One region of the Paenibacillus sp. RRE4 genome, then DNA from elsewhere that is predicted to be linked to it. Evidence: riboswitches for the same ligand, from Rfam matches in the RefSeq annotation. Region 1 holds a riboswitch; the other holds the start of a gene.
What was found. Region 1 has a riboswitch for glycine ahead of gcvT (glycine cleavage system aminomethyltransferase GcvT). Riboswitches for the same ligand answer to the same signal wherever they lie in the genome.
Positions count from the first base shown of each region.

Region 1 (7,163 bases):
TCATGTACTGCCGTTCAGGTATCTTTTCAAGCCATTCGATATCCGGTTGCCATAATGCATTTTCAATGGTAAGTACGTCGCTATGACCGATCATACTGAGCAACTTTTGATTAACGATGGAGCCCCCTTGCTCAGGCTGTCTGCCAAAGAGATCCGACTCATCCAGTACTTCCAAAGCAAGCGCTGCAATGGCTCTGCGGTGAATCGCTTCACTTCCGGTAATTTTCACACCGTAGCCTCGCCTTCGAACAAGCTTCAGACCCGCCTGCCGAATGCGTAACTCCAGATCATCCAGATCGGTGGTGACCGTTGAAACAGTCACTTTCAGATCCGAAGCGAGAGCAAGCAGTTTGACCGGCTCGGCTTCATCCAGCAGGATGCAAAGCATGAAGAGCTTACGCTCTTCAGGCGTAAACTCCACATATTCATTACCCTCCAGTTTCTGGCGTAATGCACTGAGGTCATCCGAACCGGAATCAATGCGTATTCCGGTTCCCGACTTTTTTTCGAGGCGCATACCGAGTGGTTCAAGCCACTGTTCAATCATCAGCAGCTCGCGATGCACGGTACGTGTACTCACTTTTACTTCAACGGCAATTTCACCCGCCGTGACTTCATGGGGATGCTCTAGCAGAAACTCCACGATTTCACGTTGTCTTTTGGTAATACTCATATCTCAGCCTCCGGCTCTGGGAAAACGGCTGCTCTTGTTTGAAGCTGGTTCGCAGTCTGCTCCCTTTTACTTCAAACGTTCAACTAGCGCGTCGTATTCCGGGCTTTTCAGGAAGTTGTCAATGGATATATGCTCTGCATTAGGTGCTACCGAACGTGCACGATCCGTTAGTGTTTTTTGCGTAATAACAACGTCTGCGTCTTGCGGAATTTCACTAATCGCCGTGTTGGTTACAGCAACGTCGATTCCTTCGGTTTTCATTTTTTTGCGCAGAATCGAAGCACCCATTGCACTCGAACCCATACCTGCATCACAGGAGAAAACGATCTTTTTCACATCTGCTTTTGCCTTGGATGCAACGGAAGTTGCGATATCTGCCGCTCTGTTCGCTTCATGGTTATCCGCTGTGATGGCTGCATTTGCTGTATTGCCTTGGCTCTTCATATCTTTCATTCGGCTGGAGGCTGCTTCCAGATCCTCTTCCTTCTGTTTACCCGTTTTGAGTAGCAGAGAGGCGATCAGGAAGGAAACCACAGCTGCCACGATAACTCCTGCAAGCATCGGGATATATCCACCTTTTGGTGTCAGCAGGAAATAGGCAATGATACTGCCCGGTGACGGTGCCGAAACCAGTCCTGCGCCAGTTAGCATGAACGTTAACGTACCTGCTACACCACCAGCAATGGCTGCCAGAATCAGGATCGGTCTCATCAGGATGTACGGGAAGTAAATCTCGTGAATCCCGCCGAAGAAATGAATGACCACCGCACCGGGTGCAGAAGATCTCGCCATTCCACGACCGAAGAAACAGTAAGCAAGCAAAATACCTAGTCCCGGTCCCGGGTTAGACTCAAGCATGTAAAGAACGGATTTACCTAATTCTCTTGCCTGATCTGTTGCAATTGGCGTTAAGATTCCGTGGTTAATGGCATTGTTCAGGAACAATACTTTACCCGGTTCAATAATCAGATTGACGAGCGGCAATAAGCCCAGATTCATCAAACCCTGTACGCCAGCAGACAAAACTTTGCTAATAGCCTCTACTGCCGGCCCGATACCGAGCAAAGCAAAGATAGCCAAAATACCACCGATGATTCCTGCCGAGAAATTGTTGACCAGCATCTCAAAACCCGCTCTGATCTTGCCCTCAATGGACTTATCAAACTTCTTGATGACCCATGCACCGAAAGGCCCCGCAATCATAGCCCCGAGGAACATTGGAATATCCGTTCCGACAATGACACCGATGGTCATAATCGCTCCGACGACACCACCACGTGTGCCATGCACCATCGTACCCCCGGTATAACCAATCAGTAGCGGCAGCAAATAAGTAATCATCGGACCTACAAGCTGCTCTATTGTCGCATTGGGAAACCATCCTGTTTTAATAAACATCGCTGTAATTAATCCCCAAGCAATAAATGCTCCCATATTAGGCATGACCATACCGCTCAGGAATCGTCCGAAGCGTTGCACACCAACACGTAACCCACCTTTGGAATTGGATGTTTGATCCAAATTACTCATTGGTTTATCCTCCTTGAATCAAGTCATTATTTCGTATGAAAGGGGTATCATTGATCCCCTGCTGTAATCCTAAGCGAGAAACCCTTCCTGTTCAATCAAATGAAAGCGTACTTTCGTCATGAACAATGATGACAACATTGGATTATGTAATCGCTTTTAATTAGGAATATATGCTCAATCCGTTGATACTCAAGGTTTTTTCTGCCTATGACTTTATTCATATACAACATGCAAAGCAATAAAATAGCTTGGTCCGTTTGCCATTTTTTTATTCGCGATTTTAAGTTACTCTTACTTAATTTCCTCCAATATGCCAAAAAAACAGCAAAAAACCTGCATAAGCTCTATAGCTCACGCAGGTTTGAAGAACAATATTTTTATATTCGAATGAGATTATATATATGTCAATAAGTACAAATCAACTCGACAATCCGGTCTAATTCTATTCCTCAGTATGTTTAAGATAAGCATCCGCATTCAGCAATGTGGATAATGCAGCTGTTACATCTCCATCGACGCGAATTTCGATCATCCAGCCTTCTTCGTAAGGAGAGCTATTCACCAGTTCCGGCGAGTCCTGCAAAGCTTCATTCACTGCAACAATGGTGCCGCTGACGGGTGAGAACAGATCAGACACCGTTTTGACGGATTCAATCGTACCGATGCTGTCTTCTGCCTTTACACCGGCTTCAAGATCAGGCAATTCCACAAACACAATGTCACCCAGCTGATGCTGCGCGAACTCGGTAATGCCAATACGTACGGTATCCTCCCCTACGGTTTGCACCCATTCGTGCTCTTTACTGTACAGGAAATCATTTCTCAATTCGCTCATCGATATCCGCCTCGCTTTTCATTAATGAGTGCATGCGTTCTTTGACCTTCACCTTTTTCCCAAACAATAGCGTATGATATTTCAGATTCAAATGTCAAGTTAGCTCACAGTTTATTTAAATTTAGACACCTCACCGTGTGTAACCTTACACTACTCTTTCTGCATATAATGGTGAATATTAGAATAGTAAGCGCACTCTTTCAGAATAAACGAACATTTATGAGTATTTATAATTAAATATTCGTATTTTACACAATTTTAATGATATTGTTCTTGACATCCAGAGTGTATCCACGTTTTAATGAGAAGAGCAACTGAAGTTAATTGGACTACGTATGAACCGCGGATGAATGTAAAGGGAGAGATTGCCCGTACACCCGGTTTGGGGATGTGCATGAGGCGGCGCCGAAGGAGTAAACCACCGACAAGCGGGGGTGAATCTCTCAGGCAAAAGGACTTTTACAGGACGCAACTCTGGAGAGCATCTAATCGTCCTATATGGATGTTATGATCACCCAAGGGGAAACCTGTCTGAATAAACGGCGGGGTAACTCTCAGGTACAAGGGACAGAGCCTAAGAATACAGCGTGCTACTTGGCATGCCGGTTCTTTGGCCTGTCCTTTTCCTTTTTCCCAAAAAATGAATTGCAGGTTCCAGGATCGTACTAAACATAACAAATGAAAAAATGTAGAACGGTCGGCTGTTAAGTCTCGAATACTAAAACTACTTAAGCATTAATGATCTGGCTCACAGAACGTGTTTTCATACTTGGCCTACTAACGGCCCATGACGAGGTGATTGGATGTCTGATTTGTTAAGAACACCACTCTTCCCCCTATATGCGCAATATGAAGGTGTACGTTGCATTGATTTTGGCGGCTGGGAGTTGCCCGTGCAGTTTAGCGGTATTCAAAAAGAGCATGAAGCCGTACGCGAGCGCGCCGGGCTGTTTGATGTATCCCATATGGGCGAATTCACCGTAACGGGTGAACAGGCGGAAGCCTTTTTACAACACATGACAACCAACGATGTGACCGCAATTGTACCAGGTCAGGCACAATACACGCTGATGTGTTATCCCGATGGTGGTGTAGTAGATGATCTGCTGATCTACAAACTGGCGGAGCAACACTACATGCTGGTTGTCAATGCCTCTAATATCGACAAGGATTGGGCGTGGCTTCAGGAGCATATCGTACCTGGCGTAAACATGACCAATGATTCCGAGCAAACGGCGTTACTGGCGCTACAAGGCCCTTTAGCGGTCGATATTCTCTCGAAGGTTACAGGTTCAGAGGTGGATGCAAGGTCCATTGAACCGTTCCGCTTCGTACAGCATGCCGAGGTATGTGGAATAAAGTTGCTACTGTCGCGCACTGGATATACAGGTGAAGATGGTTTTGAACTGTATGTTGCAGCAGATCAGGCGGCTCTGGTATGGAACGGACTGATGGAAGCAGGTGCTGATGTGGGCCTCGTTCCAGCGGGACTTGGTGCGCGTGATACACTGCGATTCGAAGCAAAGTTGCCTTTGTACGGTCAGGAGCTGTCACCAACCATCTCTCCACTGGAGGCAGGACTTGGGATGTTCGTGAAGTTAAATGCCGGACCTTTTATTGGACATCAAGCTTTGTTGCAACAAAAAAATGACGGCCCTGCCCGCAAGCTGATCGGCATCGAAGTGCTGGAGCGTGGTATACCACGGCCACATTACCCGATCTATGCGGGTGGCGTTCAGATTGGTGAAGTGACAACCGGAACACAGTCCCCAACTTTGAAGCGTAATCTTGGCCTTGCCCTAATTGACAGCAATCATGCTGCAATAGGCACTCCGCTGGAGATTGAGATTCGTGGCAAAAAGCTGAAAGCCGAGGTCGTCAAGACCCCTTTTCATAAACGGACACGTACGCCAAAGACACCTACTCAAGGAGCTGAGCAAGCATGAGCAAGCACCGCTACATTCCCATGACCGAACAAGATCAGAGCGCGATGCTCGCCACAATCGGTGTGGATTCGATTGAAGATCTGTTTAAAGATATCCCGCAGGAGATTCGTTATCAGGGCGAGTTGCCTGTCTCTTCCAAACTGGATGAATATGCCTTAACCCGCCATATGTCGAAACAGGCTGGCTCCAATGCCAACTTCGAGACACATGCCAGTTTCCTTGGCGCAGGCATCTATGACCACCACATCCCTTCGGTTATCAACCATGTCATTTCCCGTTCTGAGTTTTATACTGCCTATACCCCATATCAGCCGGAGATCAGCCAAGGGGAATTACAAGCCATCTTCGAATTCCAGTCGTATATTTGCGAGTTGACAGGTATGGCGGTAGCCAATGCGAGTATGTATGACGGTGCAACGGCCTTTGCAGAAGCAGGCAATCTTGCCGCCGCAGCCACTCGCCGGAAGCAGCTTATCGTATCTCGTACCGTTCACCCGGAAGCCCGTCAAGTATTGCAAGCGTACGCGCATGGCCTCAGTCTGGAGATTGTAGAGATTGGTTACAAAGATGGGGTTACGGATTGGGATGCGTTGCAAGCGGCTATCTCAGACGATACAGCAGCGGTTATGATTCAAAGCCCGAACTTCTTTGGTGCCGTGGAAAATGTAAAACAGGCTGCCGACCTCGTGCACACGCACAAAGGACTGCTTGTGGTAAGTGCTAACCCGCTGTCGCTCGGTCTGCTGGAAGCCCCAGGCAAGCTGGGGGCCGACATCGTTGTAGGCGATGCGCAGCCCCTCGGAATCGCTGCTTCGCTCGGCGGACCCACATGCGGATACTTCGCCGTGTCCCAGGCTCACATGCGCCGGATTCCTGGCCGAATCGTCGGCCAGACGACCGATCGCAACGGCAAACGCGGTTTTGTGCTTACGTTGCAAGCACGTGAACAGCACATTCGCCGTGAAAAGGCGACGTCCAACATCTGTTCCAATCAGGCATTGTTAGCGCTAAGCGCTTCCGTCTATATGTCTACGCTGGGAAGACAGGGCATGATTGATGTTGCTGATCTGAATTTGCAGAAGAGTCACTATGCACGAAATATGTTAACAGCTATTCCCGGAGTCAGCCTTACTTTTACTGCCCCTACGTTTAACGAATTCGTCATCCAGCTCCCTGAAGGAACCGATGTGGATGCTCTTCAACTGAAACTGCTGGATGCAGGCTTCATCGGCGGTTATGAACTCGGACGTGAATATTCGGAACTGGCAGGACATCTGCTCATTGCGGTCACCGAACGACGCAGCAAAGAAGAGATCGATGAATTCGCACGTGTATTGGAGGGATTGCTGTGACTCAGGAAACAACTACAAAAGCAAACATTGCGGGTACTTCACTGGAAACTTCTAACCTACATCAGTCAGTCAATCAGCCGACTGGAATGGACTCACAAGCCCAAGGGGCCTCAACCTTTACGCAACAAGTCGCACCATCCGTTGCTCCCGAACAAACTCTGATTTTCGAATTGAGCAGTCCTGGACGTGTGGCCTATTCCCTGCCGGAATGTGATGTTCCCCGTCAGGATGCTGACACCTTGATTCCCCGGGAAATGCTACGCTCGGAAGCGGCCGCGTTGCCGGAAGTATTCGAGGTTGATGTTATTCGTCACTATACGGCATTGTCGCGCCGCAACTTCGGGGTAGATAACGGCTTTTACCCGCTTGGTTCCTGTACAATGAAATACAATCCAAAGATTAATGAAGATGTAGCACGTTACAACGGCTTTGCCAAGATCCATCCGTATCAGCATGAATCCAGTCTTCAAGGTGCTCTCGAACTGCTCCATACTTTACAAAATGATCTTGCTGGTCTGACAGGTATGGATGCCGTAACTCTGCAACCCGCTGCCGGAGCACACGGGGAATGGACCGGGCTTATGATGATTCGAGCTTATCACGAGAGCCGTGGTGAAATGCGTACCAAGGTAATCGTACCCGATTCATCTCATGGCACGAACCCGGCCAGCGCAACCGTAGCAGGATTCGAAACGGTGACAATCCCGTCGCGGACGGACGGTTTGGTAGATCTGGATGCTCTCCGCGCTGCAGTCGGTTCAGATACCGCAGCCCTTATGCTGACGAATCCGAATACGCTCGGTTTGTTTGAGAAGGATATTCAAGAG
Region 1 is NZ_JAUZUT010000008.1:45,025-52,187, forward strand. It holds gene Q9R46_RS23845 (BglG family transcription antiterminator) at 1-673, opposite strand, end outside; gene Q9R46_RS23850 (PTS mannitol transporter subunit IIBC) at 740-2,203, opposite strand; gene gcvH (glycine cleavage system protein GcvH) at 2,646-3,038, opposite strand; glycine riboswitch at 3,385-3,507, shown strand; glycine riboswitch at 3,511-3,611, shown strand; gene gcvT (glycine cleavage system aminomethyltransferase GcvT) at 3,842-4,984, shown strand; gene gcvPA (aminomethyl-transferring glycine dehydrogenase subunit GcvPA) at 4,981-6,336, shown strand; gene gcvPB (aminomethyl-transferring glycine dehydrogenase subunit GcvPB) at 6,423-7,163, shown strand, end outside.

Region 2 (7,163 bases), on a different contig from region 1:
GAACAACTGGAGCGTATTTTTGAGCCGTACGTTCAATATCACCAAGAGCAGACAGGCGGTTATGCAGGAGGCTCTGGATTAGGATTGAGCATATCAAAGAGAATCGCATTAAAGCACGGAGGGGATATACGCATGTGGTCCTCTAAACAATATGGGACTGCAGCTGTTTGCTTATTGCCGGAACGAAGAAACCCGGATGAATCGCAGGATATAATCAAGAAAGGATGATGATTTATGATTAAAAATGGATGGAAATGGATAGGGTCGATCTTGATCGCAGGTTCACTATTGGCAGGCTGTGCAGAAAAGGAGCTACTCGGAATGTCAGGCGATGACATGATTGAAAAAATTATTACTGCCGAGTCTGAGCCGGGGTCATACTATGCCGAAGGTACGGTGAAGATGTGGACAGATAGTGAGGTTACGAACACCATACACGTGAAGGAATGGGTTGACGGAAAAACAGGGAAAAAGCGGATCGAGACAGATGAAAATGGAAACGTGAGTTATGCGGTTCATAACGGTTCAGAGATACTGATCTATGAAGAAGAGGCGAAGACCGCTTTTGCGATGGATTCATCAGCGCTCCAGCAGGAACCCAACCAGACCCAGAAGCAGATGCTGGTGGATCAACTGGAACGTATGCGTGACAACCATAATGTGAAGATGCTGGGTCAGGAAAAGCTTCAAGACCAGGAGGTCATTCATATTGAATTAACGCCGAAGGATGAGGATTCACTGTCCATGTCTTCGGAGTATTGGATAAACCCCAAAGAGTGGATGGTTGTTAAAGCCACCAGTACGCATGGGGATACCAAATCAGAGTTTCTATATGACCGGATCAATTACAATCCTGAGTTCACAGACCAGACGTTTACGCTGGATATTCCTGCAGATGTTGAAGTGAAAAAAATGAATGACGTGATGAATAACCAAGAAATCACACTGGAAGAGGCAGAGAAGTCCGTGGGCCAGCCCTTTCTACAATATGTAGGAAAAGATATGAACTTGTCGAGAATTGAGCTCATTTCGTCTATGGGTGAAAACGGCCGGGATGAAGTAACGTTGTATTATGTGAAGGATAACAAACCAGAAATCAGCATGACCGTATTCAAAGCACTAGAGGAAAACGGTGATGAAAAGCTGCTTCCAGAGGAAAAGAAAGTTAACATTCGTGATACAGAGGGTTCATACATGTCTATGATTCGGAACTTGTCGTGGAGTGAGGACGGTCTTCGTTATTCGGTCATGGGCGAAAATGATTTTTGGACAGAAGAGCAACTACAGATGTGGGTAAATGAGCTGCAAATACCGAAGCCAGCGAAATAATGTTGGCTGGTAGAAAAAGATTGAACAAGCTTTGAACCATATGAATGAAATGAGCATATCGTATATAGAAAATGATGTACCCTGAGATTACGTCACTTTTATTGACATATAGAGTATGGCATATTACGCTGTATATGATTGAATGCATGGCAGAATGGTGAACTTTCATTCATGAAAGAACAGAATATAGCGAATGATAACGAGCGGGAGAGACCTGAGCAGGATGATGATGCAATACAGTACAAGTAAGCATGATAGATGCCATTTTAGATGCGGAACTGTACTGTACAGATGGCTTAGGCACCGAAGGAGCAAGCAGTTATGCACCCGGCATAACCGTTAATCTCTCAGGTAAAAGTACCGTCGTTGGACGCAGCTCTGGAGAGTGCGCGGAAGAAGCGCCACCCAAGGGGTATATGATTGTCAGATTGCTGAACAGGTGAGTGCTTGCGTGTACTCGGCCTTGTTCTTCCCTGGCGCTAGAATCATGAAACTCTCAGGTATCAAGGACAGAGAGAGGGCTAACGGCCTTCTTCTGTCCTTTTTTAATGTCATCAATCAGTAAATCAGGAACATTATGGCGGTCTTGTCCGCATGGCGATGACAAAACCAATTGGAGGGTTACAAGGTGCGATTTAAAGATGTTTTTTCAATTATTGGTCCGTCGATGACGGGACCATCCAGTTCACATACAGCCGGTGCGGCAAGATTGGGGAGAATTGCGCGTCAGTGGCTGGGATGTACGCCGGAACGTGCGAGACTTACATTATATGGCTCATTTGCGGATACCTATCAGGGACATGGAACAGATCTGGCACTAATCGGCGGCTTGCTCGGTTACGTTACAGATGATCCGCGTATACCGGATGCAGAGCAGTATGCAGATGAAGCAGGCATGGAGGTTGAATTTTACACCAGCGGTCTGCCAGCTCCCCATCCGAACACGGTCAAGATTGAATTGTGGCACGGTGAACGGGCATGCTCTTTAATAGGTGCTTCCATCGGTGGCGGCAGTGTATCTGTGCATGCGTTAAACGATTTTCGCGTACAGATCAGTGGAGAGTTTCCGACACTTGTTTTGCGTCATGCCGATAAAGCGGGAGTGCTGGCATCCGTGACCTCAACCATTAGCTCATCCGGAGTGAATATCGGCTATATGCAAGTGGATCGAAAGGCTCGTGATGGTGAGGCACTAACAGCAATGGAGATGGATGCACCGCCGAGTGAAGACACGCTGAGCAAGCTGCGTTCATTGGACCATATGCTGGACATACGTGTGATTGATCTGAAGAGAGGGGTTGATCCGGATGCGGTTTAAACATCTACATGAATTGAACGCCATCTGCACTGCGGAGTCCAAAACCATTGCACAGTTGATGATTGAAGAGCAGGTGCAGGAGACAAATACACCGGAAACAGACGTGGTAAAGCAGATGTCGGATTACTACCAGGTGATGAAAGAAGCCGTTCGTAAAGGACTTACAGAAGATACCACCTCACGTAGCGGACTGACGGGTGGGGATGGGAAAAAGATGGCCGAATATATTCGCCAAGGCGAAACGTGCTCAGGTGATGCTTCTGCCCTTGCCATGGCCTATGCGCTATGTGTATCGGAAGTGAATGCTTCTATGGGACGTATCGTGGCTACCCCAACGGCGGGCTCTTGTGGCATCATTCCGGGCGTGTTTATCAGCTCGCAGGAACGATTTGGCTGGACGGATGAACATCTGGTGAATGGATTGTTCTGCGCTGGTGCTATTGGATACGTGATCGCCAACAATTCATTTATTTCAGGGGCCGAGGGCGGTTGTCAGGCGGAAGTAGGTTCAGCGATTGGCATGGCTGCCGGTGCGATGGTGGAGCTTCGCGGAGGGACGCCGGAGCAGGTGGTGCATGCTGTAGGATTGGCTTTGAAAAATACACTGGGCCTCATCTGCGATCCGGTTGCTGGCCTTGTAGAGATTCCATGCATCGTGCGCAACGGACTCGGTGCCGTTACTGCACTGGCTGCCGCAGATATGGCACTCGCTGGTGTACGCAGTGCCATTCCGTCTGACGAAGTCATCGACGTGATGTTGGAGGTAGGCAGCGCGATGCCAAGCCGTCACCGCGAGACAGCGCAAGGCGGGCTCGCCCAGACACCTACAGGCCGCAAGATGATGGAGAAGCTGGCGAAACCGAAGGCCAAGCGGTTGCCGGATGAGACATCCGAAACATCACAAACAGGCTCAGAGGCAGAGTAGCAATTGGATCATTTACAGGATGGGGCCAAATAGCTAAGGAGCACACAACCAGGTTCCGATTAGCAATTAGCAAGTAGTAATTAGAGCATGTTAGTCGTTATTACTTCATAACAAACAAGCGTCCGCGAACCTGGTTTGCTCAGGTTATGCGAGACGCTTGTTTGTTCATTGTGCCTAAACCAGCCAAGATAGCGATCAGCCAATCTGTATTGGAGAAGGCAGACATTTATTGTTGTTTCAAAAGGGCATCTATTTTACTTCTGTGCGCATCACGGCATATCCGTATGCAGGCAGTTCAATGGCAAGCACACCGTCTTCCAAAGCGGTGCGATGGTTGCCCTCAAACAGCTCCGTCCAAGGTTGCTCCCCTGCGTCCAGTTCAACGATGGCCGTTTCCTCAGAACGGTTGAACAGAATGAGGATGCGTTCCTCGTCACTTTGCCGCTCCATCACAAGCTGGCTGCCGCCTTCCTGGGCTTGCAGGAAACGAATGGTTCCTGCTGCACGCAGTGCAGGATGAGCATGGCGCAGCGCAATCAGCTTTTGATAAAAGTGAAGTAGCTCCCGGTCCTGCTTCGCTTCGTCCCACTCCATGCATTTGCGGCATCCCGGATCATGTTCACCGTCGAGCCCAATTTCGTCACCGTAATAGATACATGGCGCTCCCATGTAACTGAACTGGAACAAGGCAGCCAGCTTCATCTTGCGTTGATCGCCCTCACACAAGGTAAGCAGGCGCGGAGTATCATGACTGTCGAGTAAGTTGAATGCCACCTCGCTCGCTTGAAGTGGATAGCGGGATAACTGCCGGCCAAGGGCACTTGCGAATTGTGCAGCGTGCATCTTATCTTCCACGAAGAAATGATTTACGGCGGCGGTGAACGGATAGTTCATGGCGGCATCGAACTGGTCCCCTTGTAGCCAGGAAGAAGATTCGTTCCATATCTCACCCAAAATGTAGGCATCCGGGTTGGCTGCTTTAACAACCCGCCTGAAATCTCTCCAGAAAGCATTGTCCACTTCATCGGCTACATCAAGACGCCAGCCGTCCGTGCCAACTTCCTTGATCCAATATTCTGCTACTTCGAGCAAGTAGGCCTTCACATCGGGATTCTCTGTATTTAACTTGGGCATGTGAGGTTCAAAGCCAAATGTCTCATAGGTTGGAATACCATCCTTTACGTCCAGCGGGAATTCATGTACGTGAAACCAGTCCTTGTATTTGGATTTGGCGCCATGTTTTTGTACATCAACAAAAGGAGCAAATGTTTTGCCTGAATGATTAAACACGGCATCCAGCAGTACACGAATCCCCCGTTCATGACATAGCTTCACCAGATGCTTCACCGTGTCAGCATCACCGAAATGGCGGTCGACGCGCAGATAGTCCTCGGTATCGTATTTATGATTGGTTGTAGCTTCAAAAATCGGAGTGAAATAAATCGCGTTAATACCCAGTTCACTGAGATAATCGAGGTGATCGATTACCCCCTGCAGGTCACCGCCAAAGAAATTAAAGGGTGTAGGTTCCCCGCCCCAAGGTTCAACCTCTTTGGGATTGATATCCGGGTTTCCATTGGCAAAGCGCTCGGGGAAAATCTGATAAAACACAGCATCTTTCACCCATGCTGGGGGCGTAAACACGGATCCGGCATGAAGATAAGGGAACTGGAACATGCGGCCAGGATCATCCGGCTCCTCCTCTTGGAAATCCGTCTCGGTCATCCAGATCTGTTCATCTCCACTTTTGAGCAGAAAAGCATACTTCAATCGATGATACGGAGGTTTCACTTCCCCCTCGTAGTAGTCAAACATCGAGTCTGACGTCAATTTGGTCAGAGGAACCATATCTCTTGTTTCCTCCCACGCGTATTTATCTCCAGTCAGGGCATACACCTCGGTGAGATCATTTTTTTTGGCACGTAGACGTAGACGAATCGTATCCTGATCATAGGCATAGGCCCAGTTTCGTTTCGGCTGGTGAAAGATGGCTTCAAGCAACATATGTAATTCCTCCTGTCAGATAGAAATGAAGTAAGCAGAAACCAATTCATTTAGATTAGATAAAATATGCTAGTAGAACAGAAGTACAGTAATACATGTGGTATGTAGACATCATTGCTGAATGATATAGCTTCATATTACGTGACTGCAGATTGCGTTATAATGAGGGTATGAAAAGAGAGGGCCGGTTCTAAACGAGTGACATGGAATGTACTGAAGCCCAGTCAACGGACATTGTAGCTTGTGCAACCAGGCTTGTATTTAAACTCGCGGGGAGGCTTGCCCCATTCAAAATTTAAAGCCAAGATCATACAGATAAGCAATGCCGCCCAGATATATCATTAACCCAAAGGGAACGGAAAGGAAACGAGTACATAGATGAAAAACAAACTGTTATACATTGAGGACGATACGGAAATTGCAACATGGGTGAGAGAAGATCTGGAGGAACGCGGATATGAGGTCGTCTGGCTTGGGAGTGGTGAAGGAGCCACCGAGGCTGTGGCAGACTGCTCTCTAGTCATTCTGGATGTTATGTTGCCAGGGCTCGACGGATTCACGGTAGGCCAGCGATTAAAAAAAGAATATCCTGCTGTGCCTATCGTTATGCTCTCGGCCAGAACATCCATTGATGACAAGCTGCATGGGCTTGATTTTGCCGATGATTACGTGACCAAACCGTTTCATCCGGACGAGCTTGCAGCGCGAATCGAGGTTCAACTGCGGAAGGCAGGAGCGGTAGCTTCAAGTGAAGCGGTACTTAAGCTGGATCATCTGTCGATCTATGAGCAGGATAACCGGATCGTGAATGAGCAGACGGGGGAAGAGATTATTTTATCAGGCAAACAGTTTCATATCTTCGCTTATTTGCTTCGGCACATGGGCATGATACGCACCAAAGAACAGATCTATGAGGCGGTTTGGAATGAGTCTTATCTGGATGGGGACAAAACGTTGATGGTGCACATCCGGCATCTGCGCGAGAAGCTGGAGCTTGATCCGGCCAATCCTGTCATTATTCAGACAGTACGCGGTGTTGGCTACCGCGTGAAGAAGCCATGATCAAATGGATTAGAGAACGGAAGGCCGGAAAGTTTGAACAGAACAGAGGCAGAAGCACGGATCAGCCTATCCGCCCCAAAATAAAGTTTGGCCGATCACTGATGTCCAGATACATGCTACTGATCCTGGCAGCTTTTCTGTTTGTACCTGTTGTAGTACCGGTGGTAGCAACGGTATTTATTGTGGTCATCAATAACGTAAGCTCTAGTGAAGAAGCACCTTACGGTGATGCTGATCAAATCACCAAACTGTGGACGAGCGAATCCAAGAAGCTGGATGGGGCGTCTGATCAAATGGTGGATAAACGGATGAAAGAACTGCAGGAGAGATATCCTAAATCAGCTATGTATCGTGTAAATGCAACGGGCAGAACGATGTTAGTGCTTGGTGGTGAAGAGGCGAAGGTGCTGAAATCTAAGTCATTGAATCCTTCAGACGCCTCCGAAGGAGAGCCGGAGTCTTTCAATACAGATGTCATTCTGAAGTGGTCGCTCGCAACTGGAGAAAAAGCAGAAACCCGAATCC
Region 2 is NZ_JAUZUT010000004.1:159,463-166,625, forward strand. It holds gene Q9R46_RS20785 (HAMP domain-containing sensor histidine kinase) at 1-228, shown strand, start outside; gene Q9R46_RS20790 (LolA family protein) at 235-1,329, shown strand; glycine riboswitch at 1,524-1,701, shown strand; glycine riboswitch at 1,706-1,844, shown strand; gene sdaAB (L-serine ammonia-lyase, iron-sulfur-dependent subunit beta) at 1,958-2,647, shown strand; gene sdaAA (L-serine ammonia-lyase, iron-sulfur-dependent, subunit alpha) at 2,637-3,572, shown strand; gene Q9R46_RS20805 (alpha-glycosidase) at 3,822-5,576, opposite strand; gene Q9R46_RS20810 (response regulator transcription factor) at 5,955-6,638, shown strand; gene Q9R46_RS20815 (HAMP domain-containing sensor histidine kinase) at 6,635-7,163, shown strand, end outside.
Region 2: linked by a shared signal. The riboswitch ahead of sdaAB (L-serine ammonia-lyase, iron-sulfur-dependent subunit beta) and the one ahead of gcvT (glycine cleavage system aminomethyltransferase GcvT) in region 1 are both predicted to bind glycine.